DNA from 4 places in the Providencia sp. PROV003 genome. Region 1 is predicted to be linked to each of the others. Evidence: predicted binding sites of a transcription regulator. Region 1 holds the regulator's gene; each other region holds the start of a gene.

Evidence for each region. Region 1 encodes CRP, which controls carbon source genes, mostly activating them, when cyclic AMP is high. Its sites were predicted from a motif close to ATGTGANNNNNNTCACAT; they were not measured.
Region 2: the regulator CRP is predicted to act here: its motif matches at 3,542-3,559, upstream of deoC (deoxyribose-phosphate aldolase).
Region 3: the regulator CRP is predicted to act here: its motif matches at 3,206-3,223, upstream of rbsD (D-ribose pyranase).
Region 4: the regulator CRP is predicted to act here: its motif matches at 2,580-2,597, upstream of cdd (cytidine deaminase).

What each region holds. Positions count from the first base shown of each region.
Region 1 covers NZ_CP096369.1:349,773-354,255, forward strand. Annotated here, with positions in the region: gene M1F14_RS01445 (YheU family protein) at 1-190, shown strand, start outside; gene M1F14_RS01450 (phosphoribulokinase) at 248-1,114, shown strand; gene M1F14_RS01455 (OsmC family protein) at 1,205-1,606, opposite strand; gene crp (cAMP-activated global transcriptional regulator CRP) at 1,962-2,594, shown strand; gene M1F14_RS01465 (hypothetical protein) at 2,786-3,772, shown strand; gene M1F14_RS01470 (hypothetical protein) at 3,948-4,483, shown strand, end outside.
Region 2 covers NZ_CP096369.1:145,194-149,676, reverse strand. Annotated here, with positions in the region: gene M1F14_RS00675 (inverse autotransporter beta domain-containing protein) at 1-707, opposite strand, end outside; gene rnz (ribonuclease Z) at 943-1,857, shown strand; gene deoR (DNA-binding transcriptional repressor DeoR) at 1,898-2,677, opposite strand; gene deoC (deoxyribose-phosphate aldolase) at 2,733-3,401, opposite strand; gene rbsK (ribokinase) at 3,570-4,483, shown strand, end outside.
Region 3 covers NZ_CP096369.1:692,452-696,934, forward strand. Annotated here, with positions in the region: gene rbsB (ribose ABC transporter substrate-binding protein RbsB) at 1-200, opposite strand, end outside; gene rbsC (ribose ABC transporter permease) at 219-1,181, opposite strand; gene rbsA (ribose ABC transporter ATP-binding protein RbsA) at 1,178-2,692, opposite strand; gene rbsD (D-ribose pyranase) at 2,700-3,119, opposite strand; gene M1F14_RS03045 (NAD-dependent succinate-semialdehyde dehydrogenase) at 3,470-4,483, shown strand, end outside.
Region 4 covers NZ_CP096369.1:3,957,433-3,961,915, reverse strand. Annotated here, with positions in the region: gene M1F14_RS18175 (hypothetical protein) at 1-380, shown strand, start outside; gene M1F14_RS18170 (serine protease) at 384-1,475, shown strand; gene cdd (cytidine deaminase) at 1,586-2,473, opposite strand; gene M1F14_RS18160 (CidB/LrgB family autolysis modulator) at 2,678-3,373, opposite strand; gene M1F14_RS18155 (CidA/LrgA family protein) at 3,373-3,840, opposite strand; gene metG (methionine--tRNA ligase) at 3,985-4,483, opposite strand, start outside.

The sequences.
Region 1 (4,483 bases):
GTTATCTCCAGAAGCACTGGAAAGCCTCATCGAAAGCTATGTTTTACGAGAAGGAACTGACTATGGGGCACATGAGAAAAGCTTACAAGACAAAGTTAATGATGTGAAACGGCAGTTAGTTTCTGGCGAAATTGTGCTAGTCTGGTCTGAATTGCATGAGTCGGTTAATTTCATGCCTAAAACCCGCTAACCCGCTTTGTTCGCTATTTTGCCATAGTGGACATAAGCGCAACACAGGGAGTTCGCTATGTCCAAAAAACATCCGATTATTGCTATCACCGGTTCCAGTGGTGCAGGCACGACCTCAACTAGCCAAGCATTCCGTAAAGTTTTCCACCAACTCAATATCCAACCAGCTACATTAGAAGGGGACAGCTTTCATCGTTACACGCGGCCTGAAATGGACATGGCTATCCGCAAGGCGAGAGAACAAGGTCGGCATATCAGTTATTTTGGTCCTGAAGCGAATGACTTTGCTTTGCTAGAACAAACTTTAATTGATTATGCAAAAACAGGTTGTGGACAATCACGAAAATACCTACATACCTATGATGAAGCGGTTCCGTACGGTCTACAACCAGGTACTTTTACACCTTGGGAACCACTCCCTGAAAAAACTGATGTGTTATTCTACGAGGGTCTGCATGGTGGGGTTGTTACACCTGAGCATAATGTAGCGCAACATGTTGATTTACTTGTTGGCGTTGTCCCGATTGTCAATCTTGAATGGATTCAAAAGTTGGTTCGTGATACGACCGAAAGGGGCCATTCCCGTGAAGCGGTTATGGACTCTGTTGTGCGTTCAATGGGGGACTATATCAACTACATTACCCCTCAGTTTTCGCGTACTCATATCAACTTCCAACGAGTTCCGACTGTAGACACCTCCAACCCATTTTCAGCCAAAACTATCCCTTCACAAGATGAAAGTTTTATTGTGATCCGCTTTAGAGGGCTCGAACACATCGATTTCCCCTATTTGCTTTCAATGATCTGCGGTTCTTTTATTTCGGCTATGAATACCATTGTCGTACCCGGAGGAAAACTCGGTCTAGCAATGGAATTGATCATGATGCCATTAGTTGAAAAGTTAATTAATCAGAAAAACAGTTAAATTATTTCTCAAATAATAAGTAAGACGCTTACCATTAATTAAGGTAAGCATCTTTTTATTAAAATTTTAATATAAAAAATAAATTTATTTTTAATTTTTTATTTCAAAGCTATGAGTGACTTCAACCGTTTTTTCTAGCATCAGTGCCACTGAGCAATATTTTTCAGCCGAGAGCTGAACAGCTCTTTCAACCGTTTTTTCCGTTAATTCATTTCCTGTTACGATAAAATGCAAATGTATTTTAACAAAATAACGTGGAGCTTCTTCACGGCGCTGCGATGTTAATTTAACTTCACAATCAGTAATATCATTTCGCCCTTTTTGTAAAATTGAAACGACATCTATTGCACTACATCCACCTGCCGCCATTAGCACCATTTCCATTGGGCTAGGTGCTTTATCACCTGCATTACCATCCATCATGACTTGATGCCCTGAAGCTGACTCACCTAGAAAGGAAAGTCCTTCTACCCATTTTACTCTTGCTTCCATTTTATTCCCCTTGAAATGAAATCGGTTTAAAGGCTACATTGTTCCATAGATATAATGAATGTTATATCAGCTTTATTAGGCTGAAGCGATACAGGGGAGACTTTCTTCATTGGATATGCTACAAACAATACTTAGTTGATAGGACTAAGATCAAAACTCAGCGGTTTAATTGATTATATTATAGTGTTGATATCAATTTGTTTACCCTAGCCTATCGAATGCGCTGAAGTTATTCAGCTCTTCACATTATTTAGGGTATATAAGGCAAATTAATATGCTAAGCTAGTGACTTTAAAGCCAGCCTTTCTGGTAAGCTTTTCCGGATGGCTGCAATAACATACAGAGGATAACGCTAATGGTTCTCGGCAAGCCACAAACAGACCCTACTCTTGAATGGTTTTTGTCACACTGCCATATTCATAAGTATCCATCCAAGAGCACACTGATCCATCAGGGTGAGAAAGCAGAAACCCTTTACTATATCGTTAAAGGTTCAGTGGCTGTTTTAATTAAAGATGAAGAAGGCAAAGAAATGATCCTCTCTTACCTGAATCAAGGGGATTTCATTGGTGAACTGGGGTTATTTGAAGAAGGGCAAGAACGTACTGCGTGGGTGAGAGCTAAAATCGCTTGCGAAGTTGCTGAAATTTCTTACAAAAAATTCCGTCAATTGATTCAGGTTAACCCTGATATTTTAATGCGTCTCTCAGCGCAAATGGCCAGTCGTTTACAAACAACATCAGAAAAAGTCGGCAACCTTGCCTTCTTAGATGTCACAGGCCGTATCGCTCAAACCCTATTGAATCTAGCGAAACAACCTGACGCAATGACCCACCCAGACGGTATGCAAATCAAAATTACCCGTCAGGAAATTGGCCAAATTGTCGGTTGTTCCCGTGAAACTGTTGGCCGTATTTTAAAAATGCTGGAAGATCAAAACTTGATCTCTGCACACGGTAAAACCATCGTTGTTTACGGTACACGTTAATTAACCTTTCAGCCTCGCTCTCTTGGCGAGGCATGCAATTTAAAATAGCTTTATATCGTCGATATAAAGCTATTTCAGTTTAATTATAGCAACATATTTATATGCTTATATTAATGAGTATCGTTTCTTTATATTTTATCTATTTAGCTCTCTATAAAATAATAATCATAATATTAAGTAGGGTTATATTTATGAAAATTACACTTAGCAATTTGTCAGGCCATTCCGAACTTTTTAAAAACATTAGCAATTCCGATGATTTTATAAAGAAAATCTTTGCTGTGACTGCCTCATCGAGAAAAGAGCCCTTATCCACTCAGCAACAATCTAAACTATCAGATGCTTATAGCCTAGAAAGCATTGACTCAGCTTATGAAAGTGATTCAGAAAGTATAAATAATACTAAATTATTGAGCGCTGACGAATTTAAGCATAAAGTTAATCAATTGAAAGTCCGATTGTATAAATTTTATACATCTACTTTTTATAATGAACAAGATGCAGACTCACTAATAACAGAAAACCAAACAGTTTTTGAGGATTTTAATAGTGCTGATAAAGAAATTCATAAATATGCTGATTTTTTGTATCGGTACGTTAAAACTCCAGGGATTAACATCAAAAACTCAGAAATAAAAAACGAAATCATAAAAAATCACCATCATCCTAAGCAACTAGAAAATAAAAATAGCACTAAAACCCCTTTAATAACCAGAACAAACAAAAAAAATACCAATAATATTGATTTACCTTTGGAACCAATGAAACAAAAAACAAAGAATTCCTCTCAGAAAAAGTTTAAATATGTGTACTATAAAGTTGCTGATAATAATCAAGATAATTCCAAATACATTCCTCTACCTAAAAGCACTTTTGAATTCAAGGGAAATATACAACAAACAAAAACTTCAGTATTAAGAACACAATATATCATGCAACATTACAAACTATCTAACAAATCTATGCCATTAGACTATAAACCACGAAAAAATCACTTTAATAGAAATGTTAATTCAATTAAAACCGCTGACTTAATAAAAATAAGCAATAGCATTGAAAAAGAAAAAAGACTAACCATGGAAATGATGGCACTTAAAGATAATATATTTGAAATACAAAACCAAATTCATATTAACGATAACTTATTGAAAGAATTAAAAAAACAAACCATTAAATAAAACATCTCTATTTTATATAAGATCATTATTAATTCAAATTATTAATAATACATTATTAGTAAAATCATAATACCATAAGATAAAATCAATGCATTGAATAAATTAATTATTTCAATATTAAGCATGAATATTTATTTAGCAAATTACTTTTTTAATATTAATATAGGATATGACTATGAAAACCACCCCCCTAGATACCACCATAACTAGCTCACTATACAGAAAAAACTCATCAACTGGGGCTAAGAAAGAAACACCCACTATTACACAAAAAATTAAAAATTTGAAAATAAATAATCCATTCTCATTTTTTCATTTTAACAAAAAAAATACGGAATCAAAATTCTATATTAGCTTACCAGAAGCTGGTTCAAAGGGAAGTGATTTAAATTTACTTAATAAATTAAACTCAAACAAAAAAACAATTTCTTCCCTTGAAAATAAGCTTATAGATAATTCATTTAATATCCCACAATTCATTAAGGATTTAAAAAATAAAACAGAAAACTCCATTGATAATTTACTAGGTAAGAATGATTTTTTTAGTGAAATTCCAGCTACAGATGAAATCATAGAGAAACAAAATGAAACAATAGGCTATCTTAAACATTACCTAGATTTATTAGACAAAAATAAAAAATTGACCAATAAAAGCGAAGAGCTAAAAAACGAAATTGATGATCTGAAATCAGCCATAAGATATGAATCAAA
Region 2 (4,483 bases), 200 kb from region 1:
AACCACCCCTCTGCTTGTACATCCCAACCGCGGGCAGGGCGTGCATTATAGGCTTGAGATAATGCCGATGTACTACGCCATCCAGAAACAGGTAAATAGCTATTCGCCGTGAGTTTTAAATAATCTTGCCAATATTCGGCACCGATGCCTAAACGGGAATGATAATGGGAAAGGTCATGGTCAAAGAAAGCATTGATACCAACTGTGTTGTGGTCGTTGAACTGGCGTAACCCAATACCATTATTGCTTTGTAACCTTCCATCGGTATTATGAATGCTATGTTGGGTAAATAACAGCATATCAGCCTGTTCATACCAAGGGATCAGCCAGTCAAATTGGCTACTTTTAAGGGATAATTTTTTATCAACATTTAGGCTTAATTTGACATTACCGGCTTTTGATAACCAACGGGTAATTTCGTCTATTGCAACATTAGCGGCTTGGTTAAACGCGTAACTTTGTGCCATCTCAGCGATATCATTGCTATTTTTTTGTTGAGATAGCAGTGTTGCAGTTGTTTTACTGTATTGTGCTAAGTCACGTTCCATGGTGCTATTTTCAGGGTTTTCTACCGTGCTGCCTAAAAGCGGTAATTCTTTCGGTTCGAGCATTTTTGCATAGCTAGGCAACATTGGCATAATGGTCAATGACCAAGCTGCCATAAATAAGGCTAAAGGATGAGAGCGTTTGTCTTTAGGGCAATTCATTAAATACATTCCTAGATTGGATATTCATTTCCGTTATTTTGGAACAAGTATTGAGAAAAACGCTTGGGAATTACTTGGAATAATATGGAAAAGCGGTTTTTATATTGGAATTATTTGGAATGACCGCGTTTATTGATAATTGAAAAATATCGAATAAGTGACTGGGTAAAATCAATAAAATTGTCATTGGAAAAAATCTTACTATAATAAAAACAATGGATTAGATGAGGGTAGTATGGAGCTTACATTTTTAGGAACCAGTGCTGGTGTGCCAACGAAAGAGCGTAATGTCACCAGTATGATATTAAATTTGGTCGGTATTCGAAAAAGCTATTGGTTATTTGATTGCGGGGAAGGCACACAACACCGTATTTTAAATAGCCCATTTAAAACGCCAAAAATTGACAAGATCTTTATTACACATTTACATGGCGATCATATTTTTGGGCTACCGGGTTTGTTATGCAGCCGCTCAATGGGGGGCGCAACAGAACCTTTGACGCTATATGGTCCGAAAGGGTTGAAACAATATGTTGAAACCGTTTTGAGTGTGAGTGAGTCTTATATGACTTATCCACTCAACATCATTGAAATTCAAGCTGGGCAGTTATTTGATGATGGCGAATTGATTGTGACGGCTTACCCCCTTGACCACCGAGTGGAATGCTACGGCTACCGTATTGAAGAGCATGCAAAGAGCGGGGCTTTAGATGCAGAGCGACTCGCGCAAGATAACATCCCTCGGGGGCCGTGGATGCAAGACCTAAAAGCGGGTAAAACAATCACTTTGGAAGATGGTCGAACTGTGAATGGCGCGGAGTATTTAGGCGAACCTATCTCTGGTAAAGTGATTGCAATTTTTGGTGACACTCAGCCAACCGACCAGGGGCTAGCACTCGCTAAAAATGCAGATGTTATGGTGCATGAAACCACTTTAGAAGCAGCATTTGCGGAAAAAGCCAATGAACGCGGGCACTCAACTACGGAACAAGCGGCTCGATTAGCTCGTGCTGCTGGGGTAAAACGCTTTATTGCAACCCATTTGAGTGGGCGTTATATGACTCATGATATCCCAAGGTTACTTGCTGAGTGCCAAGCAATATTCCCAGCCACAATAATGGCAGAGGATTATTTAACCGTGAAAATTTAATTTAAGCGGGTAATAAACGGCCCGCTTAATGATAATTTTTTTAAAAAATCACTTTCACAAAACCATTGCGGCAGTAAGTTTCGTATTCATCGGAAAGTTGGCGATTGGTGACTATCACATCGAATTGTGACAATTCCCCCATATTGGCGGTAGCAACTTCATCAAATAGGTTATAGGGCGCTAATAAAATCTTACGAATGGACTTTTCCATGGCTTTTTTCTTCATGGGTAAATCATCCAAGTTATAGCAAGTCACACCATAGTTCCCGTGTACGCCAGCCGCAGAGATAAAGGCTTTTTTGGGGTTAATTGAATCGAGTAGTGAAGGTAATGAAGGGTTGTAAAAGGAATCGCTTTTTGGCCGATATTCACCACCACATAACAAGGCGGTGGCATTTTTCTTCTGGCTTAACGCTAAAAAAACGTTATGTGAGTAACAAATTCCAGTGAAACTGATCTCCTCTGGGATAAGAGAAATCAATGTTGCCATTTCAATACCATTATCAAAGAAAATCACATCATCTTCAGTAACCATACTCGCGGCAAGGTTTGGAATATACAGTGCTTCGGTTTGGTCTGGGGTAAAAATATCCGCTTGTTGTTCTTGAGCGATTAAATTGGCGGGTTGGGTAACAGAAACAATATAGCCACCGAGTAGTGACATTGGGATAGGGCCTTCGGTATCTGCGCTAAGGTCTCGTCGAATGGTCATTTCTGATACTTCGAGTATTCTAGCGGCTTCTTTTAAATGAATGCGTCCTGAACGTTTTAAACATTCACTTAAGCGGCGAAGGCGTTCTTTTTGTTTAGTTTCTATCACCCTACAGTCCTTTTGTAATACATAAAATTGGCGCGGTTAGACCGCGCCCCAGCATTTAGTAGTCACTTGGCTGGTCATTATTCCCCGTGACTATTGCAACACTTGCACTAGCGCCAACACGGTTAGCACCAGCTTCAATCATTTTAATGGCAGTTTCACGATCGCGAACGCCGCCAGACGCTTTTACACCAACTTCGTTGCCGACTACTTTACGCATTAGAGCAACATGGTGTTCAGTCGCCCCCATTGTACTGAAACCTGTTGAAGTTTTCACAAAACCAACTTTAATTGTGCGGCAAATTTCACAAACTTGTGTAATTTCTTCATCTGTTAGTAGGCAGTTTTCTAAGATAACCTTGAGTGTTGCGTTACCGCAAGCGGCAAAAACAGCTTCAATATCTTGACGAACAAAGTCTAAATCACCACTTTTTAGCATCCCGACGTTGATGACCATATCAACTTCATCAGCTCCACGGCGCACGGCTTCAGCCGCTTCAAAAGCTTTAGCTTCAGTTAAACATGCACCTAAAGGGAAGCCTACCACACAGCAAACCTTAACGTCGCTGTTTTTTAACAGCTCACTGGCTAAAGGCACATATCCTGTATTGACACATACTGAGGCAAAATGGTGCTCTGCCGCTTCTGCACATAATTTTGTGATATCACTAACAGTTGCATTAGCAGCGAGTAAAGTGTGATCAATATATTTTGCTAAGTCTTGCATTTTCAACTTTCCTATATAAATGTGGATAAGACAACAAAGAATGAGGAAATGTGGTAGATGTAACACTTGATCATTCGTTATTCGAGATCCTAATCACAAATGATATTTTTGCAACATGATAATGTTAGTATCATATCATTATGTGATTTATTTAACACGAGGGACATTATGGATATAGCAGTTATTGGTTCAAACATGGTTGATTTGATCACTTATATCGATCAAATGCCAAAAGAAGGCGAAACGCTAGAAGCGCCAGCTTTCAAAATTGGTTGCGGCGGTAAAGGTGCGAACCAAGCTGTTGCTGCGGCTAAATTGAATTCTAAAGTGATTATGTTAACTAAAGTCGGCGATGATATCTTTGCAGATAACACCATCCGTAATCTTGAATCTTACGGGATTAACACGCGCTATGTGGAAAAAGTTCCGTGTACTTCAAGTGGTGTCGCGCCAATTTTTGTTAATCAAAATTCGTCTAATAGTATTTTGATCGTTAAAGGAGCGAATAAGTTTTTATCACCAGAGGATATCGATCGGGCTGCTGAAGATCTAAAAAAATGCAAACTGATCGTCCTACAATTAGAAGTCCAACTCGAAACGGTGTATCACGCGATCGCTTTTGGTAACAAGCATGGGATACCCGTATTACTTAACCCGGCCCCCGCTCAACGAACGCTCGATCTAGATTTTGCCTGCCGTTGTGATTTCTTTGTACCCAATGAAACGGAATTAGAAATTCTAACCAATATGCCAGTCGACACGATGGACAACATCCGCCGAGCTTCACAATCACTATTGGATAAAGGCCTAAAAAACCTGATTGTCACACTTGGTGATAAAGGGGCTTTGTGGATGACGCGCGATAGTGAGTTGTATATACCTGCTATCAAAGTAAATGCCATTGATACCAGTGGCGCTGGAGATGCCTTTATTGGCTGTTTTTCTCATTATTATGTACACACCGGGAATATTGAAGAAGCACTGAAAAAAGCAGTGATGTTTTCTGCATTTAGTGTGACAGGGAAAGGGACTCAATCTTCTTATCCAAGTGTTGAGCAATTTACGGAATTTGTGCAAATCAA
Region 3 (4,483 bases), 340 kb from region 1:
TTATCTTGAGAATCTAAGACGATCAATTCATACCCCAGTTTATCAGCTTCTTTTTGTGCGCTGTCTTTCATCGTCACAAAGAATGGATTGTTAAGTGTAGAAATAACTAATGCAATGCTATCTTTCGCCATCGCATTAACACTGACCGTTGCACTCAGTGCAACCGCAGATAATAGTGTTGCTAATTTATTCATCTTCATAATAATTTTCCTGTAGGGTTATTTTTTATTATCAACAAGTACCGCAAGTAAGATGACGACAGCTTTTACAATCATCTGATAGTTTGACGAAATACCTAATAAGTTTAAGCCATTATTTAGAAAACCAAGGATCAAGGCACCAATCAAGGTTCCGACAATGCGGCCTTTACCACCAGCAAGGCTGGTACCACCAAGAACAACCGCAGCAATGGCATCCAATTCATATCCATTACCCGCCATTGGTTGTGCTGATGATAAACGCGCAACTTCGATTACACTCGCCAATGCAGCTAACAAGCCACATAAGGCATAAACGATAATTTTAATGCGGTCGACGTTAATACCAGATAGGCGAGTTGCTGATTCATTCCCCCCTAATGCATAGATATAACGACCTAGACGTGTGTGATGCAACATGTACCATGCAGCCGCAAAAACAATGATCATTAACCAAACAGGGGTCGGAATGCCAAATGGACGCCCAATACCAAACCAACCAAATAAATCTGCGTTATCACTAAACCCTGTATTAATAGGGCTTCCGTCGGTGTACACGCGAGTAACCCCACGTAGTAATAACATCATGACTAGAGTTGCAATAAAAGCTTGAACTTTACCTTTTGCGACAATAACACCGGTACATGCGCCAATTGCAGCCCCCAATGCTAATGCACCAGCAACAGCGACTAAAGCATTTACATCAGTACTCACCATAGAAGCTGCCACAGCCCCAGTTAATGCTAATAATGAGCCGACAGACAGGTCAATTCCTGAGGTTAAAATGACCAATGTCATTCCAACAGCCATAATGGCATTCACAGAGGTTTGTTGTAAGATATTGAAAAAGTTATTAACCGTAAAAAAATTAGGGCTTAATGTCGATACGATCGCAATTAAAATTAATAGTGCTATTAATGATTTTTGCTCCATCAGCCATGCTTTGCTGAACCAGCGTTTTGATGATGCGGTAGTTGAACTCATGCTGATAACTCCTGAACTGAGCCATAATGTTTACCCACTGCAGCAGCCATTAAGGCTTCCTGAGTTGCGTCTTTGGCGGAAAACTCCCCACTGATATGACCTTCATGCATAACCAAAATACGGTCACTCATTCCAATCACTTCTGGCATTTCTGAAGAAACTAAAATGATACTCAGTCCTTCTTTCTTAAATTGGTTAATTAATTGATAAATTTCTTTTTTGGCTCCAACATCAACCCCGCGAGTTGGTTCATCAAGGATCAGGACTTTAGGTCGCGTCATTAACCCCCGAGCAATTGCCACTTTTTGCTGATTACCACCAGAAAGGTTGCCAATAATTTGGTCCATTGATGGCGTTTTAATATTGAATAATCGAATGAAATCACTGACAGTTTGTTGTTCTTCTTTATGTTTTAAACTACCACCTACGCGGCTAAAATAACGTAGTGCCGTCAATGACATATTTTCTTTCACTGACATGCCAAGTACTAAACCATCACGTTTGCGGTCTTCAGAAATATAGACAATGCCGTTATTTAGGCCATCTTGAGGAGTTCTTAATGTGACTTCCTTACCTTCAAGAGTAATAGTCCCTGTTTTCTTCGCTGCCGCGCCATAAATAATTTTCATCAATTCCGTGCGACCTGCCCCCATCAACCCTGAAACCCCTAAAATTTCACCACTTTTTAGACTAAAACTGGCATTAGTGACTCCGGGACCGGATATATTTTGCAACTGTAAGCGCACACTACCAGTAGGAACATCAACTCTCGGATACTGATCTTCTAGTTTTCGTCCTACCATCATTTCAATTAGCTTTTCTTCTTCTAATTCGCTAACAGGTTTTTCACCTATAAATTGGCCGTCACGAAAAACAGTTACATCATCGCAAATTTCAAAAATTTCTTTTAGCCGATGAGAAATGTACACAATGCCACAGCCTTGCGCTTTTAAGTCTTCAATAACTCTAAATAAAGAAGCTGTTTCTGTATCAGTTAAAGCATCGGTTGGCTCATCCATGATGATAACTTGGGATTGATAACTCAGAACCTTAGCTATTTCGACCATTTGCTGCTCACCAATAGAGAGCTCAGCAATAGTTTGGTGGCTGTTATAATCAAGATTAAGACGTTGAAGAAGTTTGTCTGATTCACCAAACATCTTTTTCCAGTCGATTTTGCCAAATACATTAACAAATTCTCGACCAAGAAAAATATTCTCCGCGATAGTTAATTCAGGAATAAGATTTAGCTCTTGGTGAATAATACCAATGCCTGCTTCTTGGGAGTTTTTAGGGCCATTAAATTTTACTTCTTTGCCTAGATAGCGGATTTTACCTGCATCTTTACTATAGATACCGGTTAGTACTTTCATCATGGTTGATTTGCCAGCCCCATTTTCCCCCACCAGCGCCATGACTTTTCCAGGATAGACATTTAATGTCGCCCCATTAAGGGCTTTTACCCCTGGAAATGATTTATCGATCCCGATAAGTTCTAATAAAGGTTGCATAATCACCTCAGAAAGTCACACCAGAACAAAGAATAATGTTAGCGAACGGTGAACATTCTCCGGTGCGGATCACCGCTTTACTGTCATGAGTCAGTTGTTTAAAACGTTCATGGCTGCAATAGATAATTTCAATCGTATTATTTTGAGTGACTTCTAGCTGTTGTAAGTGAGCTAAAATAGCATCTTCCATTTGTGGGTTATTGGTACTAATTTCCTCAGCTAGAATGACTTTTTCGACTTGCATCTCTTGAGTAATAACACTTAAAACTGACATGAAATCGGGTAAGCCTTGAGTAATGGCTAAATCAATGCGCTCAGTTCCTTGAGAAATAGGCAAACCAGCATCAGCAAGCGTTATTTGGTCCGTATGACCTAACTTGGCAATTACAGAGGTCACGTTGGCATTAAGTAAAACACCCTTTTTCATTTTTCACCGCCATTCTAGTAAGCGAAACGTTTCGCTCATGTAATCATAGTAAAGATGAGTTACAACTCAATATTGATGGTTAATATTTGTGATCAACATCGAAACGTTTCGTTAGCGTTAAAAAAATAAAAAATGATAACTAATTGAATAGCTTAAGCTGAATCGTTTCTATTGATTCATAAATAAACATAAAAAAAAACATTCAAAAACAATTAAAAATTGTTTACAAAGATTTTTTGATAAAAAATGCCATTTAAATTCATTTTAAGCTCATTTTATGGTGACATATCAAATGTAATTTAAGATAGGTTGAATTATTTATCTTTAACCGTTGCGATAAGGAATAAAAAATGAATATGACATCATCAATAAAATCAGTTAATCCAGCAACAAATAAAGTAGAAAAGATTTATCAAGAAATGAGTGCGGAGGAAGTCGATACAATACTCAGCAAAGCAGATAACGCCTACCTGACTTGGAAAAAAAGCTCATTTACAGAGCGAGCAGTAATTTTACATAACATAGCAAAAACTATGCGAGATAAAAAAGAGCTTCTCGGAAAAATCTGTACAACAGAAATGGGAAAACTATTAAGTGAATCGATAAGCGAAGTCGAATTATGCGCAAATATTTTTGACTACTATGCGAATGAAGGAAGCCGTTTATTAGCGGATAAAGAAATTGATGTTAAACACGGAAAAGCCTTCTTAACTTATGAACCTATCGGGGTACTCCTGACTGTTCAACCATGGAATTTTCCATTTTATCAAATAACTCGAACAGCTGCTGCTAATCTAATGGCAGGGAATACCATTGTTTTAAAGCATGCTTCAAATATTCCCCAATGCGCTGAAATAATGGAAAAAATATTTATTGAAGCAGGCCTACCGGATGGCGTTTACAACAATTTATTCATTCCTGGCTCAAAAGTTTCAGCTCTTGTTTCAGATGAACGAGTCAAAGCCGTATCTTTAACAGGAAGTAAACCTGCTGGTTCCAATTTTGCCTCTGAAGCAAGCAAAGTAATAAAAAAATCAACACTTGAGCTAGGAGGGAGTGATGCTTTTATTGTGCTAGCTGATGCAGATATTGATAGTGCGGTTGCGACAGCGACTGCTGGCCGTCTATGGAATGCAGGGCAAGTTTGTGTTTCACCAAAACGTATTATTGTATTAGAAAACGTTGCGAAAGAATTTATCGCAAAAGCAAAAGCAATCTATGAAAAAATTATTGTGGGTGACCCAATGGACCCAGCTACGCAACTCGCCCCATTAAGTAGCGAAGGAGCAGTAAACGACGTTATTAATCAAGTTGAAGTGGCTGTAAAAGAGGGAGCAACACTGGTATTTGGCGGTAAGCGATTA
Region 4 (4,483 bases), 1.1 Mb from region 1:
TTAATGGCTATCTAGAGTATAAAAGATACTTATATCTTGATAGAGGAGAGGAGAAAATAAAAGGCGAGGTATTGTATGATGAAAAAATAAATCTTTACTTTAGCGATGTTGAATTAAAGAGGATGAAAAAAAATATTGATCCGGAATATTATAAAAACAGATACTATTGGGAGTTGAAAAATAATGATGTAAATACTTTATTTGAATGTATTTGGATTCCATTTAGACAGGAGTATAGTGACTGTGATGCTATTTTTTTAATTGAAAACATTGGTGTTAAAGTTAGGTTAAATATGATTTTTGATGATTTAATTATGTGGGAAGAAATAAAGAATGATATTGTTATATTTTTAAACCAGAAAATGATAAATAGGAAATGATAAATGAATAATGTAACTAGTAGAAAAGGGAATATGAAATTAAATTGGACTGATACGTCTAAGGCTTTAAAAATATTAATTTTAACTAAAAAACCAGAATTGATGTATGAATATTTAGAAAGCAAAGGGGATCGATATGCTCCGTTAGCTAATAGTGTGGTAAAAGGGGACTCTTTTTCAGGTGCTTTTGCGTTAAATTATTTAGAAGAAGTAACAATAGAAAATGGTAAAAAATTTAATGAGGATAAAGTTAACAATATACGATTCGATATGGCTTATGGTTATGTCAAAATTTTACGAGACAGATTCACTGAGGAAGGCATAGAAATAAAAGGTGATATAACCCATGAAGAAGCAATGAAATTTCATGAACGTGTTTTTAGTAAATATGGCTTACCTGCGGAATCCTGGACCTTACAACCTGTTTTTGATGTACTATCAAACGGAGAAATAAGGGAGGTGTATTGGCAAAAGGCATTGGATGCGGTAGGTAATACAGAAAAAGAAACTGAATTAAGTTTAAGAACTTTAAATATTATGTTTGAAAGTTTATATGATGCCCCTGCTAGTAAGCAACCTCAAATACACCGTTGGCTTAGAAGGGTTGTAGACATAGACAATGCTGTGGATGGAGTAACCATTAGTCTTAAAAAGACATATGGTTCCATTGTAACACCTACAATTAAAACTAATATAGATAATATTAATGCGCTAGTGTACGAAACAGGTAATCCATTAATCGATAGAGGAACTAATAGGTTTTCATTTTGGAATTTCCCATCTGGCGATAATAATCGACTTTCTGTACAAACAGATTGGCGTGGTCAAACGGAATTTACACATAAAAATCTATTGTCTGAATATTATTTAGAAAGACCTGACTATATATTACCAGAAACAGGCTTATTTAACTCACCATCAATTAATTACCAACCTAATATTAATCATTATGATCGTATGATTGATAATTTAAGAGACAATATGTCATCAATGAATTCATTCGATAGTTCTTTTAATAACTACTTCTCAGACAGAACAGCATCAAATATTCCCTCTCGATTTTCTAGCTATTCATCAAATTCATTTTTTAGTTAGTTACTGAATTAAAGTTTTATCAATTTATTAAAAACATATGAAACATAAAAAATGGTTATTGCCAATAATTAGCTTGTTGACAATAACCATACATGGAACATGAGAGAACATTAATCCAAATAAGCTAATTCAATATTTTGGCAACCTAGTGCCTGTAATGTATTTTCGGTCACACACCAATGTTTGATAATCGCATCTTGTTTTTCAACAAATTTAGCTTGGTCGATGGCATGAATATCTTTACCTGCAAGGTTAATCATAATTAAAGCGGCTTGCAGTGGCGGTAAACTTGGGTTGAATGCCGCATTCTCTGCGTAGCGGCCTGTAAACAGTGAGCCATCTTTCAACTGTAACGCAATACCTGAATGGGCCTTACTATAAGGTGCATGGGATTGGTTTGCAGCCTCAATTGCTGCACTTAATAACCGGTCACGGCTTTGGTTTTTATAACCATGGTCAACAGTGTCTAGCAGTAGTGTAGTAATATTGAGGTCAGAGGGCCCAAATGAGTCTGGTAAATAGTGGTGTAGTACCGCAGGTGTGCGGCCTGGTAAATTCACCATAATTTTGCCACCTTCACGCAATTCATTCATAAATTGGCGGCAGTGCCCACAAGGTGTGTAATTCACGGTAATTGAGGTAATTTGTGTTTCACCTTTCATCCATGAATGGGTTACAGCACATTGTTCTGCATGAATGACTTGCCCCATTGATACGTGGCTAAATTCCATATTGGCACCAAAGTACAAATTACCACTTGCACCGCAAGCGATTGCACCAACTTGAAAATGGGAGATAGGTGTGACGGCATAGGCTGCGGCAAAAGGTAACAATGCAAAAGCTAATTCCGAATCGTTAATACCACTTTGTGTTTTAATATTTTTAACTTGTTCTGCGGTTAACATCCCCGAAAAATCGGACTTATCGATGATAGGTCTAAGTACAGACTGTAACTTTTCTGGAAGCTCGGCCCAAGCGGCCTTAAATCTTGAATGCATGAGTTACCCTCCCTATTTAATTGTTTTCATTCTATTCAATAATACGTAGAACAATATGTGACTAAAGTCACTATTTTAAATGAAACATATGAAACAAATTCTTGAATTGAGAGAAGTATCTCATGTTTTAATGTGCGCTAGTGAGTAAGAGGCTGATTAATTCCTCTTACTCATATGATTAGTTATTTTCTTAGTGAGTTAAGCTTAGCTAAAAAGATGTAAAATGACAGGAAATATAAACGGAGCAATAAGTGAAGTGATCACACCACAGGTCATTAGTGCTAGTGAGCTATAAGCCCCTTCAATATAATTCACTTCAGCGCAACGTGCGGTGCCTAAGGCGTGAGAAGCGGTTCCCATTGCAAGGCCTCTAGACGCGTGGGTTCGAATACGCAGCACATCAAATAAGCTATGGCCGAACATGGCGCCTAAAATCCCAACAAACAACACACAAGCAGCACTAATGGCAGGGACCCCACCAACCGAATCAGCAACAGCCATCGCAATAGGGGTAGTGACCGACTTAGGTAAAATAGAACCTGCGATATCAGGGGTTGCACCTAACCAGAGTGCAATGGCTGCACCACTGAACATAGCCACTAAGCTACCAGCAAAACAAATGCTTAATAAGGATTTCCACTGAGCGCGGATCTGGTGCATTTGCTCATAAAGTGGAAAAGCAAGCGCGACGACTGCAGGTTGCAGTAAATCATTGAGTATTTTGCTACCTGCAAAATAGTGCTCATAGGATGTGTTAGTTAAAACTAATAGCGTAATAAGCACCGCTATTGTGACCAATAGTGGGTTTAAAATTGGTAATTTAAATTTTACTGACAGCTGGCGTGCTAAATAAAACACTACAATAGTCAGCGGCAATGACCACCAAATATGCGCTAGCATTAGTCCTCCCCCTTAGTTTTATCATTATTAATAACCGAAGAAATAGGTTCTTCAGGGGGTAACGGAACTTCATCTGGTTTAGCGCCAACGACAGGGCGTTCTTTATGGATATAGTTTGAACTGATAGCAACAACGACCATGACGATTAAGGTACTGACCACACAAGAAACGATGATAGGAACCATTTGTTGACTGATTAATTCATAGTAATTCATTATGCCAACACCAATAGGAACAAACAGAATGGTCATATTTTTCAATAAAATACTGCAACCGGGTTGGGCCCAGTGAGCTGGAATTATTTGTAATGCAAGCAATACAAATAAGATTAACATACCGACAATGCTGCCGGGAATGGAAAAGGGAAGTAGTGCGGAAATAAGGTTTCCGATAATCAGGCAGAGGTAAAGTATTGCAAAAGCGCGCAAATATTGCCACCCCGTTATCAGTACCTGCTTAAATGACATGAGACTGGTCCTGTTATGTAATATCTATTCATCATACAATTAACTTTATAATTGTGCTACCGATCACAATAAAAAGGCAATAAAAAAGTGGGGAGTTTTTAGCTCCCCACTTATAACAAATAACTGGATTACTGCATATGCTCGTTATTTAACTTGCATACCTGGCTGTGCTCCGTTATCAGGGCTGAGCAGATAAATATCTTTTCCACCAGGGCCTGCTGCCATTACCATACCCTCTGAAATACCAAAGCGCATTTTACGTGGCGCAAGGTTTGCAACCATCACGGTTAAACGGCCTTCTAATACTTTTGGATCTGGATAAGCAGAGCGAATACCAGAGAATACTTGGCGAGTTTCACCACCAATATCTAGTTGTAATTTCAAAAGTTTATCAGAGCCTTCAACAAAATCAGCATGTTTGATTAACGCGATACGTAGGTCTATTTTAGCGAAATCATCAAAAGTGATAGTGTCTTGGACAGGATCGTCAGCCAAAGGCCCAGTAACTTGCTGGATAGGTTTGATGCTCTCTTTTGAGGCTTCAACCATCGCATCTACTTTTGCCATTTCAATACGGTTAAATAGCGCTTTGAACGGTGCAACGCTGTGGTTCAATAATGGGGTGTTAATCGCATCCCATGCA